Regions from separate parts of the Erwinia sp. Eh17-17 genome, predicted to be linked through region 2. Evidence: predicted binding sites of a transcription regulator. Region 2 holds the regulator's gene; the other holds the start of a gene.
The links. The regulator Fur, encoded in region 2, represses iron uptake genes when iron is present. The targets are predictions, from matches to a motif close to ATAATAATGAGAACNACTATCAA.
Positions count from the first base shown of each region.

Region 1 (5,094 bases), 480 kb from region 2:
GATTAGCCTGCTGCAGAAAGAGCCGCAGCACTGGCGTCTGGACGGCCCGACGCGCCTGAAGTTTATCCGCGATCTGGGTGAGCGAAAGGTTCGCATGAAGTGGGTACAGGAGTTTCTGACGCTGATGCTGGAGCACGCGGCAGCGTAAAACCAGATTCACTAAAAACCTGGGCGGCTGATAAGCCGCCTTTTTTATGGCCGGTGATAGCGCCCGCACGGTACGATCATCGGCGTATGCGACACCGGATCGTCAATTACCACGCAGTCCATACCAAACACCTGCTGCACCAGCGGTGCATCAACAATCTCCGCCGGTCTGCCCTGAGCCACAATCTTCCCTTCCTGCATCACAATCAGGTGGTCGGCGTAGCGGCAGGCCTGATTTAAATCGTGCAGTACCGCCACCAGCGTGTGGCCGTGCTCCTGATTTAACTGGCGGAAAAGGTCCAGCAGCTCAATCTGGTGGGCAATATCCAGCCAGGTGGTCGGCTCATCCAGCAGCAGCAGCGGCGTTTGCTGGGCCAGCACCATCGCCACCCACACGCGCTGACGCTGCCCGCCGGACAGTTCATCAACGCTGCGCTGCGCCAGCTCACTGACGCTGGTGGCGCGCATCGCCAGGGCCACGGCATCGCGATCCGCTTCGCTCCACTGTTTCAGCAGGCTTTGGTGCGGATAGCGCCCGCGCGCGACCAGATCCGCCACGCTGATACCCTCAGGCACAATCGCATGCTGGGGCAGCAGGCCAAGCTGACGCGCCAGCGCTTTGGTACCCATCTGGTGAATATCCTGGCCATCCAGCAGTACCTGGCCGCTGCGCGGTTTCAGCAGGCGGCACAGGGCACGCAGCAGCGTCGATTTTCCGCAGGCATTCGGGCCGATGATCACCGTGAACTGACGGTCGGGGATCTGCACGCTGAGTTCGCTGGCGATCACTTTCTGATCGTAGCCCAGCGTCACTCCGCTGGCCTGAAGACGCGGGGATAAAGAAAGTTCCATGATTAACGTCGTGACTCCCTGATAAGTAACCAGATGAGATACAGCCCGCCGATGCTGACCGTAACGGCCCCGACCGGCAGCTGTATCCCGTTAAATGCATGCTGGGCGATAACATCGGCTGCCAGCAGCAGCAACGCCCCGGTGGTTGCGGCGGAAAACAGCGGCACCGCGTTCGCCCCGGTGAGGCGACGCGCAATCTGCGGCGCCGCCAGAGAGATAAAGGCGATCGGCCCTGCGCTGGCGGTGGCAATGGCCGTGAGGATAATGCCGCACAGCATCAGCCACAGACGGCTGGATTCGGCATTGACCCCCAGCGCCCGCGCGCTGTCATCGCCCATTTCCATCAGCTGCAGACGGCGGCCGAGCAGCAGCGCAATAAGTATCGTCAGCGGCACCAGCAGCAGCGCAGGCTGGCCTTTCGCCCAGGTGATGCCGTTGAGCGAACCCGCGCCCCACAGCGCGGCACTCATCGCACTCTCCAGCGAAGCGCTGACAATCAGCCAGGTATTGAGCGCCGACAGCACCGCCCCCACGCCGATCCCGACAATAATCAGCCGGAATCCGACAATCCCCTGACGCCACGCCAGCAGATAGACCAGCGCAGCTGCGCCGATGCCGCCGATCAGCGCCCCGGCGGCAATCTGATAATAGCTGCCGCTGAAGCCGATAATCACCACCAGCGCCCCGGTAAAGGCCCCGGTGTTAAAGCCAACCACGTCCGGGCTGCCGAGCGGGTTGCGGATCGCCGACTGGAAAATCGCCCCGCTGACACCAAGCCCTGCGCCGAGCACCACCGCCATCACCGCGCGCGGCGCACGCCACTGCCCTATCACCGTGATAAAACCGCGGGGTCCTTCTCCCTGCAGCGCCTGCCATACCTGGCCGGGGCTGATGCTCAGCGTGCCGTAACACAGGGCAAACAGCGCCAGCAGCGCGGCCAGCAGCAGCAGCGTCAGGTTGACCCACAGCACCCGCGACGCCAGACGCAGATTCAGCCAGCTGTCCACGCGACCGATCAGTAATGTTTTGCTGTGCATGTCGTTCTCTCTTAAATCCTGATTCAAAATGCCGGGGAAAATAGCCTAATGCCTGCGCTGACGTACCAGCCAGATCAACACCGGAGCGCCTATCAGGGCGGTGACAATGGACACCCGCAGCTCGCCCTGCGCCATAAATCGCCCAGCGATATCGGCGGTAAGCAGCAGCACCGGGGCCATCAGAAAGGAATAGATCAGTATCCAGCGCTGGTCAGCCCCCACCCACCAGCGCGCCACGTGCGGCACCATCAGGCCGACAAAGCCAATCGGCCCCACCAGCGCGGTGGACGATCCGCACAGCAGCATCACCGCCAGCAGCGCCAGCAGGCGGATAAGCACCACCCGCGTCCCCAGCGCGGCGGCAATATCTTCCCCCATGCTCAGGCTGTTAAGCGAGCGTGATACCGCCAGCGCCAGCACGGCCCCGGCGATAATCGCCGGAGCGACCAGCAGCAGATTGTCCATCGAGCGGATATCAAGCGTGCCCGCCTGCCAGAAGCGCAGCTGGTCAAAGGTTTGCGGATTCAGCAGCGACAGGGACGAGGTCAGGCCGCCCAGCACCGCGCTGAGCGCCACTCCGGCCAGCGTCAGGCGCACCGGATTCACCCGGCCGCCGCTCAGGGTGCCGATAGCCCAGACCGCAATGCTGGCGATCAGTGCGCCGCCCCAGGCAAAGCCAAGCCAGCCCGCCATTCCGCTGACGCCAAACAGCGTAATGCCGATAGCCATGGCAAAGCTGGCCCCGGCGTTGACGCCCAGTATTCCCGGGTCGGCCAGCGGGTTGCGCGTCAGCGCCTGGATCACCGCCCCGGCACCGCCGAGCGCCAGGCCGACCAGTATCCCGGCCAGCGTGCGCGGCAGGCGGGCATTCAGAATAATGATGCTGTCAGCGTTAGTGAGCTGGCCGGATAAGCTCTGCCACACCAGCGCCGGGGCAATGGATTTTGCCCCCAGCATCAGGCTGGCCAGGCTGACAAAGGCCAGTAACAACAGGCAGATAATGACGCCAGCGCTGCGCGAAACACCTTGCGACAGCGCGGCCGTACCGGGGGAAGTTTGCTGCAATGACATCCCTGACAGATCCTCTTCATATGCAAATGAATATGAGTATTATTATCATTAACGTTACTAATCAAATATGTTACCATGCGCTCCGCCAGAAAAACATCGGCATCCTTACGCGCCGCACCGGACAGCGTTCCGGCCGCAGGCATCGGCTTCATCAACTACATGGAAACTCATGGCTAAGCCCTCCATCCTGCTTGATTTCAGTCTGCTGAAAAATAACGCTCACTTCCGCGCCATTTTTTGCGCGCGCATGTTATCCGTATTCTCACTCGGGATGCTGGCTGTCGGCGTCCCGATTCAGATCCAGGCCATGACGGGTTCCACCCTGCAGGTGGGCGTGGCGGTGATGCTGGACGGAGTCGGTATGTTTATCGGGCTGATGCTCGGCGGTATCCTCGCCGACCGCCTTGATCGCCGTAAACTGATCCTGTTTGCCCGTGGCACCTGCGGTATTGGCTTTGCCGCTCTGAGCCTGAACGCGTTTCTTCCTGCGCCGTCGCTGTGGGCGCTGTACGTTCTGGCGGCCTGGGATGGCTTCTTCGGTGCCCTGGGAATGACCGCACTGATGGCGGTGATCCCGCTGCTGGTCGGGCGGGAGAATCTCGGCGCGGCGGGTGCGCTGAGTATGGTCACCGTGCGTCTGGGGGCGATCCTCTCCCCGGCGATTGGCGGGGTGATTATTGTCGCCGGTGGGGTGGAGTGGGCCTTTGCCGTGGCCGCCGTCGGCACGCTGGCAACGCTGATCCCGCTGGTGCGCCTGCCGACCATGAAGCCGGACGTGCAGGAGCCGGAACACCCGCTGCGCGCGCTGGCCAGCGGCGTACGGTTTGTCTGCCAGCAAAAGGTGGTGGGGTCGGTGGTGCTGCTGGGTATGCTGGTGAGCATCGTCGGCGCAGTGCGTATCCTGTTCCCGGCGCTGGCCGTCAGCTATCATGCGAACGCTTCCGCCATCGGCCTGATGTACTCGGCGGTGCCGCTGGGAGCGATGATCGGTGCCTTTACCAGCGGCTGGGTGCCGCGTCACGATCGGCCGGGGGTGCTGGTGCTGGTCAGCGCCACCTGTGCGTTCCTCGCCATTGCCTCGCTGGGGCTGTACAGCCACTTTATCCCTGCCCTGCTCGCTCTTGTGGTGTATGGCTACTGCAATGCCATTGCCTCGCTGCTGCAATATATGCTGATTCAGCATCACACGCCTGATGCACTGCTGGGGCGCGTCAACAGTCTGGGTACCGCCCAGGACGTCACCGGAGATTCTATCGGCGCGCTGGGCCTTGGGGTGCTGGGTAAGCTGTTCGCGCCTGTCGTGAGCGTGTTGTCGTTTGGTGCCGCAGCCGCCGGGGTGGCGGTGGTGCTGGCCAGTCTGGTCGGCACGCTGCGCCGGGCCACGCTGACACCGGAGCCACCTGTCCCGGCAGAAGAGTCAGCGCCGGTAACACATTCGTAAACGGCGTCGCATACCAGGGGTTAAGCGGAATAAGGCCAGCCCCTGATAGACAGAGCGTTAGCGCGGCTTAAAATGCTGTTCGATACTGTCCAGCATATTGCTGGCACTGTAATAATCAAGACGGAAGGTATCCGGCCCCATCGCATAAACCTGCCCGTCCTTGACCGCAGCCAGATGTTCCAGGAACGGGTTCGTACGCACCCGGCCCACCGTGGCATCGTCTGCGGCAAACAGCAGCATACTTTTTCCGGTCAGGCCTGCGGCCATATTCTCGCCTGAAAGCTGAATAATATCGTTACGCTTGCCCATGCTGGTGCCGCCGTGTACTTCAGCAGGGGGCATCGCCAGCGTAAAGCCCAGCTCCGTCAGCAGCTTGCCCTGAGCTGAAGCCTGACTCCACAGGTTTACCCCGCGACCGTCTTCATAATAAACCAGCGCCGAGACAGGCTGCGGCGGCAGCGCAATCGCCTGCTTCACCGCCTGCACCCGCTGTTCAAAACGGTCAGTGACCTCACGGGCATCTTTCTCATGCCCGGTGATCTGCCC
Region 1 covers NZ_JBDFQT010000002.1:111,232-116,325, forward strand. Annotated here, with positions in the region: gene mfd (transcription-repair coupling factor) at 1-148, shown strand, start outside; gene ABEH87_RS05880 (ABC transporter ATP-binding protein) at 193-999, opposite strand; gene fepG (iron-enterobactin ABC transporter permease) at 1,002-2,036, opposite strand; gene fepD (Fe(3+)-siderophore ABC transporter permease) at 2,082-3,107, opposite strand; gene entS (enterobactin transporter EntS) at 3,277-4,548, shown strand; gene fepB (Fe2+-enterobactin ABC transporter substrate-binding protein) at 4,606-5,094, opposite strand, start outside.
Region 1: fepD (Fe(3+)-siderophore ABC transporter permease) is a predicted target of Fur. The motif match lies at 3,134-3,156, and genes of this name have one in related genera.

Region 2 (5,094 bases):
TCGGCCATTCGATGGGGGGTAAAATCGCCATGGCGCTGACTGCCCTGGCCCCCGATCGGGTGGCTGAAATTGTCGTGATTGATATTGCACCGGTGGCCTACACCACCCGCCACCACGACACTATTTTTAGCGCATTAAATGCCGTGACAGAGGCGGGGATCGCCACGCGCAGCGAGGCTACAGCACTGATGCGTCAAACGATTGACGAAGAAGGTGTGATCCAGTTTTTGCTCAAATCGTTTCATGACGGGGAATGGCGTTTCAACGTCCCGGTATTGCTGGCCTGTTATGACACCCTTATCAGCTGGCAACCTCTTCCCGCCTGGCCACATCCGGCACTGTTCATTCGCGGGGAACGCTCCCCCTATCTGGCAGATGAATACCGCGATGCACTGCTGGCACAGTTCCCGCAGGCACGCGCGCATGTGATAGCCGGTGCCGGACACTGGGTGCATGCTGAGAAGCCTGATGCGGTATTACGTGCAATTCGCCGTTTTTTTGCGCTGTAAAAACAATAATCTCCTCTGATTGTTATCCCCAAAATCATTCGCGTTTCCGGCAGGCGGCAAGGCCATGAGTCCCCAGGGGCACAGATAATGATGTGGCTGGGGTGAATGGCCGTCGCCAGCGCACCAACAGCTTGAAGAATGAAGGGGATAAATGATTGTCGTCACCACTTTCGCTGGGGTATGATGGCGCGCTAAAATTTTGCCGCTGCTGATTATTCAGACGGCACAACGGCCCTATTCATCAGTAATCCAGCCTTTCAGTACGACGATTCCTATGGCAAAAGAGAACACGGACCGCACGACGATCGATCTGTTCGCAGATGAACGGCGCCCGGGGCGACCCAAGACCAATCCGCTAACGCGTGATGAGCAGCTGCGTATCAATAAACGCAATCAGCTTAAGCGTGATAAAGTGCGCGGCCTGAAACGCGTTGAGCTGAAAATGAACAGCGAGGCGGTAGATGTCCTGAACCAGCTGGCTTTCGAGCGTAATATGAGCCGCAGCGAGCTGATTGAAGAGATGCTGCTGGAACAGTTGCAGCGCCATCAGCCCTGAGCGTATCCGGGCCTTAGCACTCAGCGACAAAACCAGCAGTATTACTCGTTTATCCGCTCACAGCGGTCTGTTATCATTAACGCTATCTGCGAAAAATCAGCAGTCTCCATATCATTAAGATTCAAGAGGTTATTAAACTCATGGCACTCGTCGGCATTTTCTTTGGTAGCGATACAGGTAATACCGAAAACATTGCAAAAATGATCCAGAAGCAACTGGGGAAAGATGTTGCAGAAGTTCGTGATATTGCTAAAAGCAGCAAAGAAGACCTTGAAGCCTTTGATATTCTGCTGCTCGGCATCCCCACCTGGTACTACGGTGAGGCCCAGTGCGACTGGGATGACTTCTTCCCGACGCTGGAAGAGATCGACTTCAACGGTAAACTGGTGGCGCTGTTTGGCTGTGGCGATCAGGAAGACTATTCCGAGTATTTCTGCGACGCAATGGGCACTATTCGCGACATCATCGAGCCGAACGGTGCGGTGATCGTTGGTCACTGGCCAAGTGAGGGCTATCATTTCGAAGCCTCTAAAGGCATGGCTGATGACAACCACTTCTTAGGCCTGGCCATTGACGAAGATCGCCAGCCTGAACTCACCAACGAGCGTGTTGATCGGTGGGTAAAACAGATTTTTGATGAGCTTCAGCTGCAAGACATCATCGAAGCATAACCACAACCACTTGATGTGGGAGGTATCTCACATCAAGAAAGTGGTTTTTCCTATAGAAGTAATAGATACATGTTTGTAACTTTCACCTGCAAAACTGTACAATAACCCCATCGGTTACCCGCTTTCTCAGCGCCTGCCCCTTTTTGAAGGACGTGAGTCGCCCAAAGGGCGATGAGATGAGGCAGATCGAAATGTTAACCTGACATAATTCGGGCGCGCGCTTCCCTGGATGTAATGACACTTATCCTTACATCCCTTGCGGTTTCAGGCATCCCTTTTGGTTTTCATTTCGCAGTATCAGTTCTATACTGAAACGCACTCGTTCTTAGCGCCGACCGATGTTCAGGGCTTTTCAGCCACTAAGTGACTAGCAAAGTAACAGGACAATATCCGCATGACTGACAATAACACCGCATTAAAGAAGGCCGGCCTGAAAGTCACGCTTCCCCGACTGAAAATTCTGGAAGTGCTTCAGGAGCCAGAGGGCCATCACGTCAGTGCGGAAGACTTGTACAAACGCCTGATTGATATGGGCGAAGAAATTGGTCTGGCCACGGTTTACCGCGTGCTGAACCAGTTTGATGACGCGGGGATCGTTACCCGCCACAACTTCGAAGGCGGTAAATCCGTTTTCGAACTGACCCAGCAGCACCACCACGATCATCTGATCTGCCTGGACTGCGGTAAAGTCATTGAATTCAGAGACGAATATATTGAGGAGCGTCAGCGTGAGATCGCTACGCGTCACGGTATCAAACTGAGTAACCATAGTCTGTATCTTTATGGTCACTGTTCTCTGGGCGACTGTCGTGAAGATGAGACGCTGCACGATAAATAATCTGCCAGGTTCAGTGTAAAAACCGGTGGCTCAGCCACCGGTTTTTTTATGCCTGCTATAACCGCTCTTCACGGCTGTAACGCAGCCCGTCGGCACTGACTGCCCGTATCAGCACCTCACCCACCGCGACCTCTGGCTGATGGTCATCATCGTAACGCTGCCAGCGTTTTCCAGCATCCGTGCTGTACTGAATGGTCAGGCCCGGTAACGCAATGTTTGCCTGCAGTTTCCCTCCGATGATATGTGCACCCGGCTGTGGCACACGGTAATCAATCCCGCGCCGATCCAGTTTTGCCAGTTCTCGCTGCCCGACAATATTAGCAAAACGCTGCCAGTCCTGGCGCAGAGCCTGGCGATCGACGAACTCAGTTTTACCACCGATATACTCTTTGCCCGCCTGGTAATCCTGCTCCCATGACGCCTGGTGCCACGCACGTTCAGCTACGGGCAGCACGTGCGGGAACATCATATAGTCGACATCAGCATCGCTACGTACCGTCTCACTCCACAGCTGGGCAGACAGGCCGTAAGCGCCTGCCCAGGCTTTATCAGACCTGGCACTGAAGGTATTTCCGTCGCGATCGACCGAGGTTTCAGCATTTTGCGGCAGGTTATCTGGTGCAAAGCTGAATATCTTACGTTCATCGTTGAAGCGCGTTCCCCAGTAATAACCCCGCTCCTGCGGGTTAACCTCATAGGGGAAATCCATATAGACATAGTCAGGGTTAGAGATGATCACCTGGTAGCCTTTATTCGCCCAGTCGCTGGCGCTGTCGTACCCTCCCCAGTAAAGCGTATCCCAGAAGTTAACGGCTACTTGCTTTGTCGCGAACTCCCCTGCATCGCGGGCATCTTTCAGGCCATCCTGCCATGCCTGCATACGGTCAATACCGTGAGACTTAGCCAGATGGCTGACCTTCAGCGCAAAATAGCTGGGAAGGTGGGCGAAGTCAGCGACCTTGCCCGCTTTTATCATCTTCTGACAGACTTGTGATTTTGCCCACGGCTTATCTTCACGGCTCAAATCAAGCAGCCCTTTTCCTTTTTCCGCACGACCGGGAAGAATATCGCTGTAGCCGGGACCAAAGTGGATATTTTTTGCCTCATCGCCGCCAAAATGCCAGCGTGTCAGCGGCTGCCCGGCCTGCTGATGCATGGCCTGAATTTCGCTTATCACTTTATCAACAAAGTGCAGCGAAGAGTCCAGGCAGGGATTGAGATAGCTGGTGCGATCGTAAAGCTGAACGGACGTCGTATTCGAGTTATCCGTCGGGTCGATAAGCCGGTATTCATTGGCTTCACTGACCTTGCCCTCTTTTATCAACCGCTGATGACGTGCTTCCATGGAGATCACAGCGGCTCTGGCATGTGCCGGCATATCCACTTCAGGGATCACCGTAATTCCACGGGCATCTGCATATTTCACTATTTCAATATAGTCGTCACGGCTGAAGAAACCGCTTCCGCTGGTGTTACTGAAGGGACCAGAACCCAGCTGCGGTAACAGGCAGTGTTGTTCACTCAGATCGTGACAGCGTCTGGCCCCCACGGTGGTCAGCTCCGGCAGGCCTGGAATCTCAATACGCCATCCTTCGTCATCAGTCAGATGAAAATGAAAAACGTTAATCTTCCAGGCAGCAAGCTGGTCCAGCATGCGCAGAATAACGGCCTTACTGTGGAAATTGCGCCCAACATCGAGGAAAACACCGCGATAGGCAAACCGCGGCGCATCAACAGCTTCCAGCGTCGCAATCTTGTTGCTGCCATCGGCAGGCAGCAGGGAGAGAATCGACTGTAAACCATAAAACACCCCCTGGGCATCGTAGCCGACGATCTCCGCCTTTTTCTGGCTAATGCTGAGGGTATACGCCCCTGATTTTGGTGAATTACGGTCGAATTTTGTCACATCAATTCGTGTGGTCACAGGGTAGCCAGCAGCATTCAGCGGCACGCCGAGCAGTTTAAAGCGTTGTGCAACAGCTTCGGCCTGATTTGATGACAGCGTGGTCAAATTCAGGCTGACTCCCTGACTCAGGTCAGCATCTTCAGGCAACACGTTAACCTTCAGCGGAGTGGGTAAAATCTGACCGCGCAGTGCGCTGGCGGGAAGCAGTGCAATATCGCTGTTTTTCTCAAAGCGGCTGGCGGGCATCATCAGAATGTTTTTATCTTCCGCGATACGCTTCCAGTGTTCACCCAATGGAACGACAAAGTTGTTCAGATCGTCAGTATCAGTCACGCTGATAATTTTAGGCTGCGCATCGCCAGAGGTGACATACCAGCGCGGCATCACATCCGTGCTAAATAGCTGCCAGTATTCGTTAATGATGGGGATCGTAATGGAGGCCCCCGCACTGATACCGCGGAACTTCTCAGTCGGTTCCAGTCGCGTTAAATCACCGACGATATGCACCATACGGAACTGATCGTTCTCTACCGCCAGCGTTTTGTGCACATTACTCATATAGATGGCCCAGTCTCTGCGGGTAATCGCCGGGCCGTTATTGGTGAGCGTAATCG
Region 2 covers NZ_JBDFQT010000002.1:587,112-592,205, forward strand. Annotated here, with positions in the region: gene ybfF (esterase) at 1-509, shown strand, start outside; gene ybfE (LexA regulated protein) at 784-1,065, shown strand; gene fldA (flavodoxin FldA) at 1,206-1,736, shown strand; gene fur (ferric iron uptake transcriptional regulator) at 2,131-2,574, shown strand; gene ABEH87_RS08150 (beta-N-acetylhexosaminidase) at 2,630-5,094, opposite strand, start outside.